Regions from separate parts of the Nodularia harveyana UHCC-0300 genome, predicted to be linked through region 3. Evidence: predicted binding sites of a transcription regulator. Region 3 holds the regulator's gene; each other region holds the start of a gene.
What was found. Region 3 encodes HrcA, which represses chaperone genes, less so after heat shock. Its sites were predicted from a motif close to TTAGCACTCNNGANTCNNGAGTGCTAA; they were not measured.

Region 1: groL (chaperonin GroEL) is a predicted target of HrcA. The motif match lies at 4,160-4,186, and genes of this name have one in related genera.
Region 2: groES (co-chaperone GroES) is a predicted target of HrcA. The motif match lies at 4,463-4,489, and genes of this name have one in related genera.

The regions. Positions count from the first base shown of each region.
Region 1 covers NZ_JAYGHG010000009.1:90,118-97,623, forward strand. Annotated here, with positions in the region: gene VB620_RS08330 (hypothetical protein) at 1-271, opposite strand, end outside; gene VB620_RS08335 (SDR family oxidoreductase) at 479-1,351, opposite strand; gene trxA (thioredoxin) at 1,657-1,974, opposite strand; gene fabG (3-oxoacyl-[acyl-carrier-protein] reductase) at 2,194-2,958, shown strand; gene VB620_RS08350 (MraY family glycosyltransferase) at 2,978-4,060, opposite strand; gene groL (chaperonin GroEL) at 4,219-5,904, shown strand; gene corA (magnesium/cobalt transporter CorA) at 6,370-7,506, shown strand, end outside.
Region 2 covers NZ_JAYGHG010000006.1:71,214-78,719, forward strand. Annotated here, with positions in the region: gene VB620_RS06025 (hypothetical protein) at 1-298, shown strand, start outside; gene asnS (asparagine--tRNA ligase) at 363-1,754, shown strand; gene VB620_RS06035 (hypothetical protein) at 1,771-1,959, opposite strand; gene groL (chaperonin GroEL) at 2,245-3,882, opposite strand; gene groES (co-chaperone GroES) at 4,130-4,441, opposite strand; gene VB620_RS06050 (response regulator transcription factor) at 5,496-6,173, shown strand; gene VB620_RS06055 (caspase family protein) at 6,717-7,506, opposite strand, start outside.
Region 3 covers NZ_JAYGHG010000013.1:85,555-93,060, reverse strand. Annotated here, with positions in the region: gene VB620_RS10490 (Npun_F5749 family FMN-dependent PPOX-type flavoprotein) at 1-196, shown strand, start outside; gene VB620_RS10485 (SET domain-containing protein-lysine N-methyltransferase) at 262-780, shown strand; gene cysE (serine O-acetyltransferase) at 841-1,605, opposite strand; gene VB620_RS10475 (DUF3352 domain-containing protein) at 1,732-3,411, opposite strand; gene VB620_RS10470 (rhodanese-like domain-containing protein) at 3,583-3,942, shown strand; gene hrcA (heat-inducible transcriptional repressor HrcA) at 4,399-5,496, shown strand; gene VB620_RS10460 (DUF2834 domain-containing protein) at 5,509-6,186, shown strand; gene VB620_RS10455 (hypothetical protein) at 6,364-6,681, shown strand; gene VB620_RS10450 (aspartyl protease) at 6,678-7,049, shown strand; gene crtW (beta-carotene ketolase CrtW) at 7,252-7,506, opposite strand, start outside.

The sequences.
Region 1 (7,506 bases), on a different contig from region 3:
CGTCTACAGGAGATTGTCCTGCTTGTAAACTCCAAAGAGCCATTTGTACCCGCATTGGTGGTTCATAGCTAATTCCTAATTCGTTAAGAAAAGCTCGAAAGTTCCCATCTTCTTGGGGTGAAATTTCTTCTTGAAATTTTATTCTTACAACCCAACCATCAATTTGATGAATCACACTGACGAAAGAAACGGGCATCTGAGGTCTGTTGTGCAGATGTTGTACAATCCTCAACGTTAAACTGGCATTTGCCAAGTAATACAAATATTCCATAGTTGCTGCTTGGGATTAATCTCCATCCTACATTTCTATTTTCGTCAATAGATCGCTATTCCCGGTAGGGTAAAAGCCCCCGTTTTTCTATGGGGAGGTCTACCCAATTTTGCTCCTAATTGATACTTGCGTGTTATCCCCATTGATCTTGAAGTTGCATATCGTCGGGAATATACGGCAAAAAATAGCAGATTTACTGTGATTAAATCACAAACCCATTGAATACAACATCACGCGATCGTAAATTTGATCGGGCAACAGAGACTTTAGTAAAACGGAAATTTTAGCGTCTTTTCCGACAACATAGCGAGTTTTGGGATGCTTTGCGGTGAGGGCTTTAACAACAGTCTTAGCAACAATTTCTGGAGAAATTCCCCCAGATGCTATTGTCCCCACTTTGTTACGTACAGCAGTCATGGCTTCGCCATAAAGTTCTTCTGCTGATTGCGATAGGTTTTGTCGTGCTGAGTCCACTTGGGTAAAGGACTTTTCCCAAATTGGTGTGGCGATCGCACCTGGTTCTATAATTACAACTGAAATTCCCCAAGGGCGCAACTCCATACGCATCACATCGGTTAGTGCTTCCAGCGCAAATTTTGAAGTATTGTAAGCTCCTAGAAACGGTGCAGCAGTTCTACCGCTAATGGAACCCATATTGATAATTCTACCTTGACCCTGGCGCAATAAACCCAAAAATCCTTGTGTAACTGCTAATTGTCCGGTGACATTAATTGCCATCTGCTGTTGAAATTCAGCAATTGGGAGTAATTCTAAGGGGCCGGGAACAGCAACACCGGCGTTATTTACTAAACCTAAAATTCCACTATCACCAACTACATTTGTTAAAGTCTCCACAGCACCTTGAATTGATTCAGAGTCAGTTACATCTAAAAAAATTGGTTTTAGCTTTGGTGATGCTTTTTTTTGTAATCTTTGAGCATCCTCATCTTTCCGAACACCAGCAAATACAAAATATCCCAACTCATCTAAGAGTAAAGCACAAGCTGCACCAATTCCTGTTGATGCTCCTGTGATCACAACTGTATTTTTTTTTCCTGGAAACATTAATTTCTTCAGCACTATTAATTTATGATAATTGATATTAGAGCCTGAGAAAATTTAAGCATTACAAGTCTCTGAATCCCGTTATATTGCACCGAAATGCTGATTTATCGCCATGATTTTTGAATGCTATAAATACCTTAACTATAAATTTACTTGTTGAAAATAAATGTAACAAAGCTATCTTTTAGCAGAATTTTAAATTGCTATAAGTTATGTTTGCTATAGCTAAATTATCTCAAAACAAACCCTCTCCTGACTAAGAAGAGGGAAGACTTTAACCTAAGTCAAAAACTTGTGTCGTAATGTGATGAGATTTATCTCTAAATGAAGTTTTGCAGACGTTGCACCAATTGGTCTGCTTGTACCACTCCTTCAATACGCTCTACTGGCTGACCTTGCTTAAATAGTACCAATGTTGGCAAGGCATTAATTTGATACTGACTTGCTAGTCCGTCGTACTTTTCTGTGTCAATTTTGACAACACGTAAACGATTTTGTAATTGGGCGTTAACTTTTTCTAAAATTGGCACCATCATCTGACAAGGACCACACCAATCAGCATAGAAATCTACTAACACAGGTACATCAGAACCAGCTAACATCTCTTCAAAACTGTTGAATTGTTTTTTTGTAGCCATGTGACACACACTAAATTTTTATTGATTTCTTTCAATGGTAATGTGTCTCTCAAAGAATGGGCATATCATAATTTTGTTTTTATTGTTGCTTAATTATGCACTGTTCCTAAAGGTATAGATATCTAATGCGGGCAAAATATCAGTGCCAAATATTTCACTATAGGCACAAATCACCATAAGATCGTTAGCGCGGTTATTTAAAAAACTGAGGATGAATTGATGGAAATTTTGCCAGAAAATTTGCAAAACCTGCGGGAAAAAGTAGCAGTTATTACAGGTGCTTCACGGGGAATTGGACGAGCGATCGCATTAGAACTCGCAACCCAAGGAGCCACTATAGTAGTTAATTATGCTAATTCTAGCGGTGCGGCTGAGAGTGTAGTTGCAGAGATTACTACCGCCGGCGGTCAGGCGATCGCCCTACAAGCAGACGTATCCCAAGGCGACCAAGTAGATAAACTAATTAAAACTGTGATGGAAAAATTCCAGCGCATTGATATCTTCGTCAATAACGCCGGAATCACCCGTGACAACCTACTTTTACGCATGAAGCCAGAAGATTGGCAAGCAGTAATTGACCTCAACTTAACTGGTGTATTCTTATGTACACGCGCCGCTAGTAAAATCATGCTTAAACAACGTTCAGGACGGATTATTAATATCGCTTCCGTTGCGGGACAGATGGGGAATGCTGGTCAAGCAAACTACAGCGCCGCCAAAGCAGGTGTGATTGGCTTTACCAAAACCATAGCCAAAGAATTGGCAGTTCGTGGAATCACAGTTAACGCCGTCGCCCCCGGTTTCATTGCCACAGACATGACCAGTAACCTCAGCAACAGCGAAGAAATTTTGAAATATATCCCCCTCAGTCGCTACGGTGAACCAGAAGAAATAGCCGGCATGGTGCGCTTCCTCGCAGCCGATCCAGCAGCTGCCTACATTACCGGACAAGTCTTTAACGTTGATGGTGGCATGGTGATGTAATTTGTGATCATTAGTTCAATTACGAATTACTAAAATTTTTGTGCCAGACAGTCAAGCCCAAGAGGGCGATAATACTACAACCAGTGGCCAAGATCACCTGCCACTTCATGCCCTTGATTGCCATAGCCAGCAAGTTAAAGACTAAAGCAATAGTCCATAAAGTTAATGCTGCATGACTTTGGGAAAATCCCCAGGCCAGCAAGCGGTGGTGTAGGTGATCTTTACCGGGAGTACTGAGGGGGTTTTTTCCTGCCAATAACCTGCGGATAAATACTTGTGTAGTATCCACTACTGGCAACAACACAAATAAAACTGTTGGACCCAGAGCAAAAATTGTATTTTCTTGCAAGTTACCTAAAATACTAGTGGCAGCCAACACATAACCAAAAAAGTATGCACCTGCATCACCCATGATAATCCGTGAGGGGTGGAAGTTATGGCGCAAAAATCCCAGTGCGCCACCCCCTAAAGCTGCCAGCACTAAAATAGCAGCTGCCCGATTGGGAAATTGGGCAGCAACCCCTAACAAACTCATGGCAGTGATAAAACTCACCCCTCCCGCTAATCCATCCATGCCATCCATCAAATTGATGGCGTTGGTGATACCTACTACCCAAAGTACTGTCAGGGACATAGAAAGAATCGAGTCAATGGGAGTATTCAAACCCACTTCGATACTGATGCCATTGGCATACAGCAACAATGCCGTCACAATCTGCGCCCACAAGCGTACTAGAGGGGGTAAACCAAACTGATCATCAATAAAGCCAACAAGTACAAGGATGGAACCTCCCAGTAAAATAGTTAGCACCTGAGCTAAGACGTTTTGCAGGGCAATCGGTCGTAACAGGGTAGCTAGTACCATTGCGGCAATTACTCCCGCATAAATTGCTAAACCCCCGGCATTGGGTAAGGGCTGTTGGTTAAGTCGTCTGGCATTTGGTTGGTCGGCCCAACCTACCCGCAGGGCAAATTTACGGACTGTGGGAATCAAACGCCACGTAACCACCCAAGCCAAAATAAATGTAAATACTACTGCCAACCAGCCGGAGCCGCTAGGGTCGGCAATGCCGAGGGACTCAAAAAAGTTGTCTAGATTCATCCCCCAATTCAAGCATTACTGCCAGTGTCCTATATAATCAACAACTGTAATATTAATCAATTTTTTTATTTTCATTTATAATCTGAACTGCCTGGGTAGTTAGCACTCTGCTGTTGTGAGTGCTAAATTGTCTAAAGTTACCACTAGAGAGATAAAACATGGTAAAAATTATTTCCTTTGATGAAGATTCACGGCGATCGCTAGAAAGAGGTGTCAACGCTATCGCTGACGCAGTAAAAATTACCTTGGGTCCCAGAGGTCGTAATGTCCTGTTAGAAAAAAAGTTTGGCGCACCCCAAATCGTCAATGATGGAATTACCGTTGCTAAAGAAGTTGAATTAGAAGACCCTTTAGAAAATACTGGTGCCAGATTGATTCAGGAAGTGGCATCCAAAACCAAGGATATCGCCGGTGATGGCACTACCACTGCCACAGTTTTAGCACAGGCAATCATTAAAGAAGGTTTAAAGAACGTCGCAGCTGGTACTAACCCCATCAGCTTAAAGCGTGGTATCGACAAAACCATCGAAGCCCTAGTAAAAGAAATTGCTAGCGCCGCCAAGCCAGTAGAAGGCAGTGCGATCGCTCAAGTAGCCACTGTTTCCTCTGGTAATGACGAACAAGTCGGCCAGATGATCGCCGAAGCGATGCAAAGAGTCACCAAAGACGGTGTGATCACTGTAGAAGAATCTAAATCCCTAACTACAGAATTGGAAGTAGTGGAAGGGATGCAGATTGATCGGGGTTATATTTCTCCCTACTTCATCACCAACACCGACAGACAAATCGTAGAATTTGAAAATGCTCGCATCCTGATTACCGATAAAAAAATCAGTAACATCCAGGATTTAGTGCCAGTATTGGAAAAAGTTGCCCGTCTCAGTCAACCCTTGCTGATTATTGCTGAAGACGTAGAAGGAGACGCTTTAGCAACTTTGGTAGTTAACAAAGCCCGGGGTGTGCTAAATGTTGCTGCTATCAAAGCACCAGGATTTGGCGATCGCCGCAAAGCCCTATTACAAGACATTGCCATTCTCACCGATGGACAAATGATTTCTGAAGAAATCGGTTTAAGCCTAGACACCGCTACTTTAGAAATGCTGGGAACAGCCCGCAAAATCACCATCGACAAAGAAAACACCACAATTGTCGCTGCTGGTGAAACCAAACCAGAAGTACAAACCCGCATTGCTCAAATTCGTCAGCAACTAGCAGAAACTGATTCTGAATACGATCAAGAAAAACTCCAAGAACGCATTGCCAAGCTAGCAGGTGGTGTCGCAGTCATTAAAGTCGGTGCAGCCACAGAAACCGAACTCAAAGACCGCAAACTACGAATTGAGGACGCGCTGAACGCCACTAAAGCTGCTGTGGAAGAAGGCATTGTTCCCGGTGGTGGCACAACTTTGATTAACTTGATCACAAAAATCGACGCAATCAAACAAAACCTCACCGAAGAAGAAAAAATTGGCGCAGATATTGTCAAACGAGCCTTAGAAGCTCCCCTGCGTCAAATAGCAGAAAATGCCGGCGACGAAGGCTCTGTAATTGTCTCTGAAGTCAAGAAAAGTGCTTTCAATATCGGTTACAACGCTGCTACTGGAGAATTTGAAGATTTGATTGCTGCCGGCATCATTGATCCTGCTAAAGTAGTGCGTTCAGCTTTGCAAAATGCTGGTTCCATTGCCGGTATGGTAATTACCACTGAAGCCATCGTCGTTGAAAAACCAGAACCCCAATCCGCAGCAGCCCCTGACATGGGCGGCATGGGCGGCATGGGCGGCATGGGTGGCATGGGCGGCATGGGTGGCATGGGCGGCATGGGCGGCATGGGTATGTTCTAATCTCTGTTGCTTCATGTATAGCAGGGAACAGGGAACAGGGAACAGGAAGCTGGAAACTCGCTAATTGTAAGGGTTTCATTATCTGTTTCTGTCCTAACCTCCTTGGCGGTTGCTATAAATATTTTGTGAGCAGTTTGTCTGATGACGGCAAACTGTTTTTTTATACCCTTCCTGATTCCACGAAATGATCACCACTTAATACTGATGCTATATTTGACAAAATAAGGTTATCTATCAATGACTGATATTCAAATCTTATAAAATTTCCGACAACAGGTTAAATCAATACAGCCATAGCAGGTAACGGAGAAGAGGCTGGAAACTCCCTAATTAAGAAATTTAATTATCTGTTTGTATCCTCACCTCCTGGGCGGTTACTATACTCTTATAAAATTCTGGAGCAAAATTACAAAATTGCAATTTTTCACCCTTAACTAACAAATATTAAATAGTAAATAAAACTGCATGGTAAAAAAACTTCGCCGTATACCCAAAACAGTGAAGAAGTTCTACAAAAAAGAATTCTATCACCAACCAGGAACTCTTCCAGGAACTATCATTGTTGACATAAATGCTGAAGAACCCATAATTGTTTTGTTTGACTATAACCAAACTAACTGCATTCGTAAACAAATAGCAGTTCCTGAAGAATGTATCAGTTATCTGGAGCAGGAATCTGTCTCTTGGGTAGATGTACAAGGCTTAGGGAATCAAGACATATTACAACGATTGGGTAGGGTTTTCGATTTACATCCTCTAGTTTTAGAAGATGTCGTCAATATGGGAGAACGTCCCAAAATTGAAGATTATGAAGACCAATTACTCATAATTTCCCAGATGGTAGTTCCAATAGAAAAAAACTGTGGATTTCACAGCGAGCAAGTCAGTTTTGTTTTGGGTAAACATTATCTGCTTACAGTCCAAGAAGAACCAGAACATGATTGCTTTGCAGGAGTGAGATTACGCATTGATCGAGGTAAAGGGATGATTCGCAAACAGGGGGCTGATTATTTAGCTTATGCCCTGTTAGATGCCATTATTGATGGCTTTTTCCCAGTATTAGAAATGTACGGAGAACGACTGGAACAATTAGAGGAAGAAGTAATATTCAACCCTACCCGCAACACACTACAACAAATTTATCAAATTAGACGAGAACTTCTGCAATTACGTCGTGCTATCTGGCCTCAGAGAAATGCAATTAGTTCTTTAATTCGAGATGGGAGTGAATTAATAGGAGCAGAAGTACAAATCTATCTACGAGATTGTTATGACCATGCTGTACAAGTTATGGATATGGTGGAAAATTACCGGGAACTAGCATCTGGATTAATGGATGTTTATTTATCAGCAGTGAGTAATAAAATGAATGAAATCATGAAGCTACTAACGGTAGTTTCGGCCATTTTTATTCCATTAACTTTTGTGGCTGGAATATATGGGATGAATTTTAATCCTGAAAAATCTCCTTACAATATGCCTGAACTAAATTGGTATTGGGGCTACCCAGTGTGCTTGGCTGTAATGGCAGCTATTGGTTTTGGTTTACTATTCTTTTTCTGGCGACGAGGCTGGCTGAAAAATTCTTCGACAATTAAGGAA
Region 2 (7,506 bases), on a different contig from region 3:
GGAAGAGGTGGAAACAGCGCTGTTCTCCTTAAAACAACGTTACAATCAGGTACAAAGCGATCGCCAAAAACAGGCAGAATCGCAACAGCGTCGCCAGGAATTGCAACAAAATAAACACCAGACACCAGCAATCAAAGCCGAATTACAGCAAATAAAACAGCAGTTAGAAGCCCTAGAAATCAACTTAGAAAGTCAGTTATTTTCTTGGCGTAGTCTCAAAAAACCCTTTTGGCAAGCCGTCCGCTTTGGTGGCATGGGAGTTATCATAGGCTGGATATTAAAATCCTATGCGGGATAATCTTAAATGTTAAGATTGTCTAATATCTGCCTTATATACATTGACAAAATAGCATTTATTTACTATGTTAAATCGACGAATTGCCGAAGTATTGCGGAGTGGTCAACCTGAAGATTCTCTGATAGTTAAAGGTTGGGTCAGAACCAAACGGGAATTAAAAGGATTTGCTTTTATAGAAGTAAATGACGGTTCATCACTAGCTAACTTACAAGCTGTAATTAATCAAGATTTACCAGACTACGAAGCTATTATTAAACAACTGAATACAGGTGCATCTGTGGAAGTCAGTGGGGTACTGGTGGCTTCTCAAGGTAAAGGACAGCGCATTGAATTACAAGCCGCAGCCGTGAAAGTCTACGGTGAAGCTGATCCCGAAACCTATCCTCTACAAAAGAAACGCCACTCCTTTGAATTTTTACGCACAATTGGACATTTGCGATCGCGCACTAACTCCTTTGGTGCAGTATTCCGAGTCAGAAACGCCTGTTCAGCCGCCATTCACGAATTTTTTCAACAACGAGGCTTTTTATGGGTACATACACCCGTAATTACCGCCAACGACTGCGAAGGCGCAGGGGAACTATTCAGCGTTACCAGCTTGGATTTAAAAAACATTCCCCGCACAGACAACCAAGCAATAGATTACACCCAAGACTTTTTTGGGAAACCCACATATTTAACAGTTAGCGGACAGTTACAAGCCGAAGTCATGGCCATGGCTTTTTCTAACGTCTACACCTTTGGTCCCACATTCCGCGCCGAAAACTCCAACACCTCCCGTCACCTCGCCGAATTTTGGATGGTCGAGCCAGAAATAGCCTTTTGTGACCTAGACGGTAACATGGATTTAGCCGAAGCATTTCTCAAACACATTTTTCAATATGTCTTAGAAAAATGCCCAGAAGACATGGAATTTTTCAACCAACGCATAGATAATACCGTTTTAGCCACAGCCGATAATATTATTAATAATCAATTTGAGCGCTTAACATATACAGAAGCAGTCAAATTATTAGAAACAGCCAAAGTCAAATTTGAATATCCCGTCAGTTGGGGCTTAGATTTACAATCAGAACACGAACGTTATCTAGCGGAACAACTGTTTAAAAAACCCGTAATTGTCACAGATTATCCCGCCGAAATCAAAGCCTTTTATATGCGGTTGAACGATGATGAAAAAACCGTCCGCGCTATGGATATTCTTGCACCGAAAATTGGCGAAATCATTGGCGGTTCCCAAAGAGAAGAACGCCTAGAAGTGTTAGAAAAGCGCATTTTAGCCCAAGGGATGCAACCAGAAGATTTATCCTGGTATCTGGATTTACGCCGCTATGGTAGTGTTCCCCATGCTGGTTTCGGCTTGGGTTTTGAAAGACTCGTACAATTTATCACAGGTATGGCAAACATCCGCGATGTCATTCCCTTCCCTCGCACACCTCAAAGCGCCGAGTTTTAGTAACTAAAATACTATGTTACGTGTAGGTTGGGTTGACGCAAGGAAACCCAACACTTTCTATTTCTTGAATTTGTTGTTCAATACTATTAATTTCTTGAATAATAATATTTCTCAAAGCTAAAACAAATCTATCACTATAAGCTCCTTGTTTAGAGAGAGTTTCTAGCACTTGTAATTGATTGAGTATTTTTTCTTGAGTTGTCATTTCAGGGCTTTCTTTTGATTGTTTAAGAAAAAATAGTGCTGATATAGCAGGGAGCAGGGGAGCAGGGAGCAGCCTTGAAACTCTTTAATTACAATGGTTTTATGATCCGTTCGTGTCCTAACCACCTTGGCGGTTGCTATAATATATAATTTATAGCATTTTCTAATCTGCTGAGTTACACCTTATTAATTCTTCTCTCTGCGCCTCTGCGGTCAGATTTCCATAAAAAAACAGCCACCTCCATGCGAGAAGCAGCTGTTTTTCAATTTATGTGACTACAGAATATTAGTAATCGAAGTCACCGCCACCCATACCACCGCCACCAGCAGGGGCAGCATCTTTAGGCTCAGGCTTGTCAACAATAATACATTCGGTTGTCAACACCATACCAGCGATAGAAGCCGCGTTTTGCAAAGCAGAACGGGTTACTTTAGCAGGGTCAACAATACCAGCTTCTAACAAGTCAACGAATTCGTTGGTTGCAGCATTGTAGCCGATGTTGAAGTCTTTCTCTTTCACACGTTCAGCAATTACAGCACCATTCTGACCAGCATTTTCAGCAATCCGTTTCAGAGGCGCAGGTAAAGCGCGAACGACAATCAAAGCACCAATTAACTCTTCATCTTTGAGATTAGCTTTTGCCCAAGTTTCTAATTCAGGAGCAAGGTGAGCTAGAGTTGTACCACCGCCGGGAACAATACCTTCTTCCACAGCAGCTTTGGTGGCGTTGATCGCGTCTTCTAGGCGTAGCTTTTTGTCTTTCATTTCGGTTTCAGTGGCTGCACCCACTTTCACCACAGCTACACCACCAGAGAGTTTAGCAAGACGTTCTTGCAGTTTCTCTTTGTCGTAGGAAGATTCGGTTTCATCCATCTGACGACGGATTTGCTCGCAGCGAGCCTTCACAGGGGCTTCGTTACCTTCAGCAACAATTGTGGTTGTGTCCTTGGTAATTGTGATCCGACGAGCTTTACCGAGGCTTTCGATTTTGGTGTTTTCTAGCTTCAAACCAGCGTCTTCGGTGATTAGTTGACCACCAGTTAGAACGGCGATATCTTCTAGCATCGCTTTACGGCGATCGCCAAAACCAGGAGCTTTTACAGCCGCAACATTTAGTACACCACGCAAGCGGTTAACTACCAAGGTTGCTAAAGCTTCTTTTTCAATATCTTCGGCGATAATCACCAAAGGACGACCAGCGCGAGCTACTTGCTCTAAAACTGGTACTAAGTCCTGTACTAAGGCGATTTTTTTATCAGTTAACAGCAGGAAAGGCTCATCAAAAACCGTTTCCATGCGTTCAGCATCGGTAGCGAAATAAGGAGAGATGTAGCCCTTCTCAAAGCGCATCCCTTCGGTAATTTCTAGCTCGGTGGTCATAGATTTCCCTTCTTCTAGGGAAATTACGCCTTCCTTGCCTACCTTGTCCATTGCTTGAGCAATCATCTGACCCACTTCTTCATCGTTACCAGCTGAAATAGCAGCAACTTGAGCAATGGATTTAGAATCTTCTACTGGACGGGCGTGTTGAGCAATCTTTTCTACCAAGAAGGCGGAAGCCTTATCGATACCACGCTTCAAGGAAATTGCATTCGCGCCAGCAGCAACGTTGCGTAAGCCTTCCTTGACCATAGCGTGAGCCAAAACGGTAGCGGTTGTAGTACCATCACCAGCCGCGTCGTTGGTCTTGGAAGCAGCTTGACGAATCAAAGCTACACCAGTGTTCTCAATATGATCTTCTAATTCGATTTCTTTGGCGATGGTGACACCATCATTAACGATTTGTGGTGCGCCAAATTTCTTTTCTAGGACTACGTTACGACCTTTAGGACCCAGGGTAACAGCTACGGCCTCAGCCAAGATGTCAATGCCTCGCTCCAGGGCGCGACGGGCGTTTTCGTTGTAAATAATGCGCTTTGCCATATATGTCTCTCAATTCAGGGAGTAAGTCAAACAATTTTGGATTTTAGATTTGCGATTTTAGATTGATGATTATTAGATTTATGAGCAGCATAAAGGCGTTGCTCAAACCAAAAAAACAATTTCATGATCCAAAATCTCAAATCTAAAACTGGTACGGTCAAACAATTTTGGATTAGGCGTTGGGCGTTGTTTTGCCCGACTGCGCTCAGTACAAGTCGCTCAGGGCAAGCCTACTCCTAATTCCCCATTAGTTAACGACTGCTAAAATATCTTTTTCAGAAAGCAGTACGTATTCTTCTGTGCCGAGCTTGATGTCAGTGCCAGCGTACTTGGAGTACAGCACTTTATCGCCGGTTTTAATGTCTAATTCCTGACGGCTACCATCGTCATTACGCTTGCCAGGGCCAAGGGCGACGACTTCGCCTACTTGGGGTTTTTCCTGAGCATTATCGGGTAGGTACAGTCCACCTGCGGTCTTTTCTTCGGGGGCGCTTACTTTTACGAAAACGCGATCGCCGAGGGGTTTAACTGTAGAAACGCTTAAAGTTACAGCTGCCATAATTATTTATTTTCTCCAGAGTTAGCACTCTCAACTCCTGAGTGCTAATCTACCCAAAAGCAGCATACAATGGCAACAATTACTTGAGTACGGGTTCCCGCACTAAGGTATGGCTGAACTACTTAAGTATAAATACTCAATTATTTTGATATATCGGGTTTTGCTCCGTAAGTCACGAATATTTTTATAGAGCTAAATTTATTTCCAAACCAGGAAAATTGTTATAAAACAGTAATCAGGGTGCTGCTTGATGAGTAACATTACAGTGATCCAGTGCCGCCATCCTATTGCTAAAACCATTCAATCTCTAAACCACACAGCCTGAGGGAATTGTTGAGAAACTTCAGGAAAAGCAAAAATTCAGGGACAAATTTTCATCTGTTCTCACGAGACATTTGCGAACTTCTGTAAAAAACAAGTTAGTCTGAGATATCGGAAATACTCAAATAAAATGGCGTATTCAAGAGTCAAACCTTGATCAGCCCTAAGAGAGTCTCCCATTTGCATTGTTCAAACCAAAGTCAATTGCTTGCGAGTTTGTGGTTCTACACGGATAATGGTGGTCTACCCAGATGGTGCCTGGTATTGCCAAGCAAAACCAGAAGTTATTGAGCAAATCATCCCAGAACAGTTGATAGGCATAATGGTGGTACAAAAATAGGCATTTTTAACCCATCTTTTGCCGATAATCTCCCTACCTGCTTGTGAACAGTTGATAGAGGCTTAACATCCGCAGGATATAGTAAAGCAGTAAGTCTATGAAAGCGCGGGTTGTTTTGAAGTGAGGGTCATCTTGAACCAATACATACGTCGTGAATCGGAAAGATGATGATTTAATCAGTGTTTTTTCCCCGCCCCTTTCAAAGCGATATATAATAACGCATTATAAATATTACTGTTCTACGTATCCTTACCGGAAGTTTGCCCATCAACTAGTCGTCTGAATCAAAAGTGACCACCACTTTTAAGACTGACAGGAAACAAAGGCAAGTTAAGTAGAAAAACGGACAACATCTCAATGAGCCACCAGAAAGGATAACCATTCAAAACCTTGATGGACCGAAGCGCGACAAGTGCCACTGCTATGAAAGAACCCAGCATGAAAGATCACAAAAGACTGCTATTGATTGATGATGACCCTAACCTCATCTTGCTGGTGAAGGATTACCTCGAATTCAGAGGCTATGAAGTCAACACTGCCGAAAACGGAAGAGAAGCTCTGGAAATTCTTGAACAAGATATTCCAGATATGATCATCTGTGACGTAATGATGCCGGAAATGGACGGATACACCTTTGTAGAACAAGTCCGACAAAATGAACGCACCGGCTGGATTCCCGTACTTTTCCTCTCAGCAAAAGGACAAAGTGCAGACCGAGTTAAAGGTCTGAACAAAGGGGCTGATGTCTATATGGTCAAGCCCTTTGAACCAGAAGAACTCGTAGCCCAAGTAGAATCTTCCTTGAAGCAAACTACTCGTTGGAAAGAACACCAAGCCAAAGGAGGCGAAAACGGTTCTCGGATTCAGGTTCCCTTTGATGTCCAGTTAACACCAACCGAACTGAAAGTAGTACAGTTTGTTGCTAGGGGTTTAGCTAACCGGGAAATTGCTGAAGAATTAAACGTTAGTCAGCGTACAGTTGAAAGCCATGTGTCCAATATGTTGGGTAAAACCAATCTCCACAACCGCACTGAACTAGCGCGCTGGGCAATTGAAAATCAAATGGCTTAAACTCTTTGCTGATTTCTGAAGTTGTGAGTTTTGAGCAATTATGTCTTAACTCAAAACTCAGGCTGGTTAAGGCATTCTGACTTCAGATTGAAAGCTCATAAATTATGAATTGTGAAGCTAAACTTGGATTTTTTAATTCAAACTTCATGATTCATAATTCATATTACAGTCCTTAACTGCGATGTTCCAACCCGGATATCACCTAAAAATATTACTACATCACCCCACGCAAATCCTCCATCTCCGCAACTGGAAAGGAAATATGGCTTGTAGGGGTTGATCAAGCTTTACATAACAGAAAATTAAGGGTTAACCGAAGACGCATAGTTAAATTCGGTCGATGTGTCATATAATCTTGAGTTTGAATAGCGTCCATAACACTTACAAACTTTTTTACCTCTCAGGGTTTTCTTTTTTTATTCTTTTATTCAGAATAGCCGGAAAGTGACAGAAGAGGGATATCACAATACTGCTAATCATCAAAAATGTGATTAATCTAGTTTTTACAAGAGAATTAGGAGTGAATATCAACTCCTAATTTTTTTAATTTGTAATTCTTTTAGTTTGCCATTTTTGGATAGCTTCTTGAGCGTCTTCGTAAACTGCTGTCACTTCTGGGACTAAAATAGCGGTTTCAATTGCTGCGGAAATATTGCCTTGCTGCGCTCGACCTTTAGCCAGTTCCAAAATTTTTTCACTCCATTCATTAATGGATTTTTCGGCTATCTCAAATCCTGGTTGTCCGGGTGGAACTCTTCTAGCGACTTCAATAGCACGATTATATGTTGATGCTTGTCCCGGTATAATTAAGGCATGGGCTGCATCTAAAACAGTTTGATTACCAACATATTGTTGAGCTTCTAATTGCCATTGCCTAATTGCTGCTTGTGCTTGAGGATAAATGCTTTGATCAGGAGAAACTAATTCAGCCGCCGCAATCGCATTTGTATATTGTTTTTCTTTAGCACGACTTTTTCCTAAATCTAAAATCATCTGACTCCAAATTTGAATATTGTCTTCAGCTTGTTGATAGAGTGGTTCGCCGGGTTGAGTTTGTTTAGCGATCGCTATCGCCTGGCTGAGATCACTAGCTTGAGTTTGTTTCAGAGACATTTTCTCTAAATCTAAAACTGCTTGATTACGCTTTTCAGACTCAGAATTAGCGGCAATTTGGGCGCTAGATTGATTTTTTACTCCCAGATTGATTGATGATGTTTCGGAGGTTGAGTCAGCATTTGGCTCAACAGTGGTAATAGTGGGTGATATCGGTGATGTTTCTTGGAGTTGTAAAATTTTCGCCTGATTACGGAGAATCACCACCGAAATTAAAGCT
Region 3 (7,506 bases):
TAAACCCAGAGTAAATGAACCAGCAGCCTTTGAACCATCACCACCTAATCCCATCCAGCCAGTGCCAAATTTTTGCTTACTTTTACTGGAACCCGTGGAGATAGACCATTTAGAATTGCGGGGTGAACCACAAAATCGGCGCATTTACTCTTGGGATGAGGAAAAAGAGTGGTGTATTCAGGAAATTAATCCTTAATCAGTTAAAGTCGCAAAATATGCTAGTTTGTACCCGTAATTATTTGAGGAAATAAATTCTAGGTTATGGCTACTGAAATCCCAACATTGAGAAAAATAGCTGTCTCTTCTTTTGCTGAAATATGGGAATGTCGAAAAACTGAAGCAAAATCTCTTCATGCAACGATTGAATTTCTTCCTGGTGACATTATCCATCAAATAGAAGTTAAGGAATATCTAAAAAAGCCAAATTACTTATCAGTTCAAATTGACGATGAACAACACATCATGCTTGCGCCTGAATTTCTGCAATATCTAAACCATAGTTGTGATCCTAATGTTTTTTTTAACATGGCAGAGATGAAAATTGTGTGTTTAAAAAAAATTGAGATTGGCGAAGAAATGATGTTTTTCTATCCATCTACAGAATGGTCAATGTCACAAAGTTTTGATTGTTGTTGTGGTTCAGAAAAATGCCTGAATAAAATTCAAGGGTCAGCTTATTTACCCCTAGATATTCTCACAAAATACAAACTATCTGAATATATACAAAGTACCTTGTGTCGCCAAGAAGATATAAAAAAGGCAATGAACCTATTTCACTAAATTGCGGTATGAATGAGATAGGTTCATGGAATGTTTTTATATTCTTGTCAACCGTCATGACTAAATCCCTGCACCATCGAGAAATTGCTGAATTGCTTTATCTCGGAGGCTACACAAGGGAGCTTGTGTTAACAAATCATTGTCGGGAGAAACTACAGAAACAGCTAAAACATGAGTTTTTTCAGAAGTCTGATTGTTTTGGAGATTTTCGATTTGTTGTTCTAAGGATTCAATCCGATCCACTAAAGCGCGAATTGCTTCAGCTTCTGAATCTGGTAAGTTGTTGTGTTCTAGGGGTGAAACTCGCGCACCGGAACGATAGACAATGCGACCAGGTATACCTACGACTGTGCAATCAGTAGGTACATCCCTGAGAACAACTGATCCTGCGCCAATGCGGACATTATTACCAATTTGAATATTACCCAGTACTTTTGCACCGGCTCCAACTACAACATTTTCTCCCACTGTGGGATGGCGTTTGCCGGTTTGTTTACCAGTTCCCCCCAGGGTGACACCTTGATAAATCAGGCTATAATCACCCACTATGGCAGTTTCCCCGATGACTACGCCCATGCCGTGGTCAATAAATACACCTTGGCCAATGGTTGCGCCGGGATGAATTTCGATTCCTGTTAAAAATCTCGCTGTGTGAGAAATTAAGCGGGGGAAAAAGGGGAGACCAAAATGATAGAGCCAGTGAGCGAGACGGTGGAATAGCAGGGCTTGCAAACCTGGGTAGCAAAACAAGACCTCTAACCAGTTACGGGCTGCTGGGTCACGCTCAAAGATAATGCGAAAATCAGCACTTAGTCTAGATAGCACGATATAGTACCCTCGGAAAGCAAAACGAGCTACTTTCCCATAGTATCGTTCCTGGTGTCAAGTCGGAAAGTTGGTGACTGGGGAGTTATTTGTGCTGTACTTTCTCATTTTCTATTTCCAGCTATATCAGTCTAGGAATCGGAATAATACTCCGCTTTTGAGCAATCCTTGATCGTTACCGTAACTACTGATGGTGAGCGATCGCAAATTTTCAAAAAACGGTTTCCCCACTACTTCCACTAATTTCAAAATCGGTAATTGACGCTCTATGAGATTATGGCTTTTTGTCCAATCCACATAAACATACCCTTGATTGGGGCGAGGAAAGGCTGCAATACTATCGGAAAAATTGCTATCACCTATCAATGAACTCTTCTTCATGGTGATAACTTCGTTCAAGGTTTCTAAATTCGAGGCAAAAATTTCGTAATTTCCTAGAGTGGTATGTACTCCCTGAACTTCAGCTTCAATGGCGAATGTGGGCAATTTGTCAGTTTCATTTTGTTTAGTCACCGCATTTAACTCTGTCCAAGCGGAGATTTTTTGTTGATTTAAGGTAAAAGAACTCATACTCAGTCCACGGGATGAGGCGATCGCATCCAAACCAGAAATTCCGGCAGAAACATCCTCTAAATTTTCCACAACAAACACCCAATCAGCAGCCTTTTCTCCCCCATTAGTTAACACAGCTAAAGCATATTCACCCTTCACCCAACTGAAAATATCCTCTACCAAATTTATCCCCTGGCTATTCTCCACTTCTACCCAAGGTTTTACCAAGTTAGAAATTGTATCTGTTCCAGAATCAGAAAAAGCCGTTTTCACTTGTGTCCACAGTTGGGCTAAACCACCGTCACCCAAATTAGCTAAATCAGCACTGGAAATTACCAAACCAGCCGTATCTGGGATATATTCTAAAGCCCCTAAAGTTTTAGTTAGTGCAGCAGAAACCGGGATAATTTCCGAATCAGTCAAAAAGCTAGTTTCTGCTAGCAGTCCCTGGGGGTTCAAAGACAAAGAAATAATTTCACTCTGGAAAGTCGCTGCTGGTAACTCTAAACCTTGCCATTCTGCCACGGCGGGAAGATTGAGAAAAGCGGTAGCGAGGGACGATTTAGGCAATTGTTGGACGGCTTTTTGATACTGGGAGGAACTAGACAAATTTAAATCAGGAGCCTGAACATTATTAATTGCGTCTCGCAGCACCTTCAAATCATTAGCAAATAAGACAAAGCCATCAATAACTGCACCAGCCAAAGGATCTTTTTCCAGTTGGGAGTCAGAAAGCAGCTTTACTCCTTCATATTCCTCAACAGCCAAATTTCCCCCAGCCAATACCCGTTGAGAAAATAACACATCTAAAAACTCACGGCTTTTTTCTGGTTTCTGGGTTGCTAGCGCCATCAGATACCCTGGTTGTTGTCCGTTTTCTGGATCGCGGTCAATATCTACAGTCGTCACCGAGAGAGTAATTTCATCTCCCAGCCAGGGTTGAATATCTTGTTTGTAATCTATGCCACTTTTAGCGAATAGACTAGTTTTGAGTTGAGATAATTCTCCTTGACGTTCCAAAGACTGTAAACGTTGGGGATTTGTCAATAAAGAAACCGTCACCGGCGACAGTTTGGACACGAATATAGTCGCATTGGGCTGGGAGTGAGAGGTAATGAAGTTAACCGGATTCTTGTTGAAAAACCAGTAAAAACCGCCTACGAGAATGAGGAGTGCGATGCCTGCGGCGACCAAAGGTATCGCCCCAGCTACCAAGAAACTTTTTAATGAGCGTTGACTATTGACATTAGACATAACTAAATCAGCAATAAATTTTATAGTTGTTGGATGTGCAAGCCCACCGCCGAAAAATGCTAAATGGGTAATAGGGAAAAACTAATAACTACTCCCTGGGGAATAGATGCTGATGCTAGCAGACAGATTATCTGTCACCATAAAGGGGATAAGGTTGTTTACAAAAATCTCATGACAGGGAATCCTTCTGGTCAACTCATTACTCAGATTAGTGTAGAGGAACTGGCGCAACGTCTGTCTTCTGGTGATGGAACCATTCAGTTAATAGATGTGCGCGAACCCCAAGAAATAGCAACGGCTAGAATAACGGGCTTTGTCAACCTCCCCCTGAGCGAATTTGTAGAATGGGGCGATCAAGTCCCCACTATGTTCAATCCCCAAGCTGAAACCCTTGTATTATGTCACCACGGTATTCGCTCCGCCCAGATGTGCCAGTGGCTAATGGTTCAAGGGTTCGTAAATGTTAAAAATATTACAGGTGGCATTGATGCCTATTCTCTATTAGTTGATTCCTCTATTCCCCAATATTAGTTGATCATCCCCTGAAACATGGCATTGCGAAGATGTGGCTGATCTTCCCATCCTAGCAATGCTATTCTGGTCAACAGATTATAAGTAGTGATGCACATATAGCAACCGCCAAGGAGGTTCGGAAAGAAACAGATAATGAAATCCTCACAATTAGCGAGTTTCCAGCCTATTCTCTGTTCCCTGTTCCCTGTTCCCTGCTATATATGAATCCTGTTGCAAAATAAGTATCTTTACATACAGCTTTATTCTCAAATAGCTGCGAAAATACTGAAAAATTAAATATTGGCTCGTCACAGTTAAATTCGGCAAAATCGCCATCTCCCAAATTAAATACCAGTGATTGCGACAAACATAAATATTTTGCTAACTTAATTTACTATTATTCCAATTTTTTGCTTTCGAATACCAAATTTTCTCCCAGTTTAATTAGAATTTGCCTTCAGCAAAACAGACCCTATGGAAGTCCAGTTAACCAACCGACAACAGCATATACTTTGGGCCACAGTCAGACACTACATCGCTACAGCAGAGCCTGTTGGTTCTAAAGCTTTGGTTGATGAGTATGACTTGGGTGTGAGTTCAGCCACAATTCGGAATGTGATGGGGATGTTAGAAAAATCTGGGTTCCTTTACCAACCACACGTCTCTGCTGGCAGAATACCTTCAGACTCAGGCTATCGTATTTATGTTGACCAGTTAATTACACCCGGTCTGCGAGATGCGACGCGAACGGATGTTTTAGCGAAAGAGGTAGAACTGGCGCTGCAAAATCGCCTCCAGTGGGAAGATTGGAGTATGGAAAGTGTTCTACAAGGTGCAGCCCAAATTTTAGCTACGGTCAGTGGCTGCATTAGCTTAATTACTATGCCACAAACCACTACAGCAATTTTGCGACATCTGCAATTAGTGCAAATTGAAGCTAATAAAATTATGCTGATTGTGGTTACAGATGGTTATGAAACCCATTCTAAGCTGATGAATTTGTCGCCAGAAGAGGCAGAAACAAAAATCGATCCAGAGGGAATAGATCATGAATTACAGATTGTCTCTAATTTTTTGAATAGTCACTTGCGGGGGCGTAGTTTATTGGAATTAGCCACTCTGGATTGGAGTGAATTAGATCAGGAGTTTCAACGCTATGGCGAATTTTTGAAAGGTTCCGTCACAGAATTAACTCGTCGTCATCTCGCACCGACTACAACCCAAATTATGGTTCGCGGTGTCGCAGAAGTTTTACGTCAGCCGGAATTTTCTCAGCTACATCAAGTCAAGACAATTATCCAACTGCTGGAAGAAGAACAAGAACAATTGTGGCGATTAATTTTTGCAGAACCGGAAGCGGAGGAGGTGGGTAAGTCTAGGGTAACGGTTCGCATTGGTACGGAAAACCCCCTGGAGCCGATACGCAGCTGCACCTTAATTAGTTCTACTTATCGGCGAGGTTTGTTACCTGTAGGAAGTGTGGGAGTTTTGGGTCCGACACGGTTAGATTATGAAAGTGCGATCGCCGTTGTCGCAGCTGCGGCTGATTACCTTTCGGAAGCTTTAAGTTAATTTATTTCAATCATGCTCAAAAAAATCTTTTTCGGGGTGCTATGGCTAGGATTTATCACCTATGCTTTTGTTTTTGCTCCCCCAGACCAACCTGATACGTTGGAGTTAATTAAAAAACTTTCCCTGGGAGAATGGGAGGGGATTAATCCCTTAGTAATTGCATTATTTAACATCATGGGCATCTGGCCTGTGATTTACAGCGCAGTTTTGTTTATTGATGGTAGAGGACAAAAAATCCCCGCTTGGCCTTTTGCTACGGCTTCTTTTGCCCTCGGTGCTTTTGCTTTATTGCCTTATTTAGCTTTACGGGAACCAAATCAGGAGTTTTCGGGTAAAAAGAATCTCTGGTTAAAATTACTAGATTCTCGTGTCACTGGTTTTATTTTGACTATAGGCGCAGTGATTTTGGTCACCTATGGTTTACAAGGAGACTGGGGTGATTTTGTGCAGCAGTGGCAAACTAGCCGCTTCATTCATGTGATGAGTTTAGATTTCTGCTTACTTTCTTTATTATTTCCCGCGTTATTGGGGGACGATATGGCGCGTAGAGGTCAAAAAAATCAGCAATTATTCTGGTTAATTGGGTTAATTCCTTTATTTGGCCCCTTGATTTATCTATCTGTGCGATCGCCAAGCACTCCCCAAGAATCGCCCTCACCAGAAACAAATTTAGATCCACTATCCAGTTAGCAGCAAGGTTATGTACCTCACATACATGAAATATGCTGTAAACACATTCGAGATAATATTTTTTGGTTTTACTAGACAGATCATTTTTGATAATAAAAACATGAAAAGCTATCCTTCTAAAATCATTCAGATATTTTATAATAAGATATTGAAAGTAAATTTTATGGAGGTAAAAGTATGACACAAACTCCATCCGAAAGAATTGTCAGACGTGGCAGAGTATTTCCTGAAATTCAATGGACAGAAGAAAAAAAATCTCAAGATAGAGCTAGAAGACAGGCATTTTATGAGCGTTGCTGGGTAATTTTTGAGCGTTTAAAGCCAGAAATACTAGATAAATACTATGGTTCGTACATTGCTATTGAACCTGATAGCGGTGATTATTTCATTGATCAGGATAAAGAAGTGGCAAGTAAAATGGCAAGAGAAAAATACCCTAATGTGATTCATCATATTTTTGGCATTAATGAAACAGGAGTTAGTGGCAGAATATGATTGAAGGAAGATTTGGAGAAAATAGCCAAATTTATTTTGAAATTGATTTAATTGGTGGAGACAATTTTAGTTTTCCTGTAGAGACAATGTTAGATACAGGATTTACTGAATATTTAGCTATGAATAAACAGGATATAGAAAGTCTGGATTGGAATTTTTTAGGTCAAGATAAATTGAGAACTGCTCAAGGAGAAACTGAATTTGATGTTTATAGCGGTAGGGTAATTATAGATAGTCAAGAGTGGGAAGTTCCTGTGTTTGCTGGAGATGAAATACAGGAACTTTTACTCGGATCTCGATGGCTAAAATTATTTATATTAGTCGCTAATTATGGTAAAGACATAGTTAAATTAGAGTTAATTGAATAATAAGAGAGTTATAAAAGAGAGTTATAAATCTTGCTTTTATTAAGGGTATGATTTCTGACAGAAATAACATAAAAAGTGATCGCATTAAATATTTTAAATTTGGAACATAGTGCATGGTTTTAGTGAAAAAATACAATTTTGCGCCGCTACATAAATAAAAGCCACCGATTTTTATTTATGTAGCTATGATTCGTTTACTTCATCAACACTTTTCAGACATCCTCTGAGACATCCGATAAACTTCTGGTAATTGCCACCAAGGAATATGGGGGTATTCATGGTGTTCATGATGATAACCAAAATGGTAACAAGTGATAAATGACCACCAAATTGGACGGTTAATAGTTTGGGAACGATGAGAATCTTGATAACCTTCTGCTGGTTCAGTGTGGGGTAGAAAAGTTCCAAAATAAAATAATTGTAAGGAACTTAAAATTGAGGGAAATACCCAAAAATA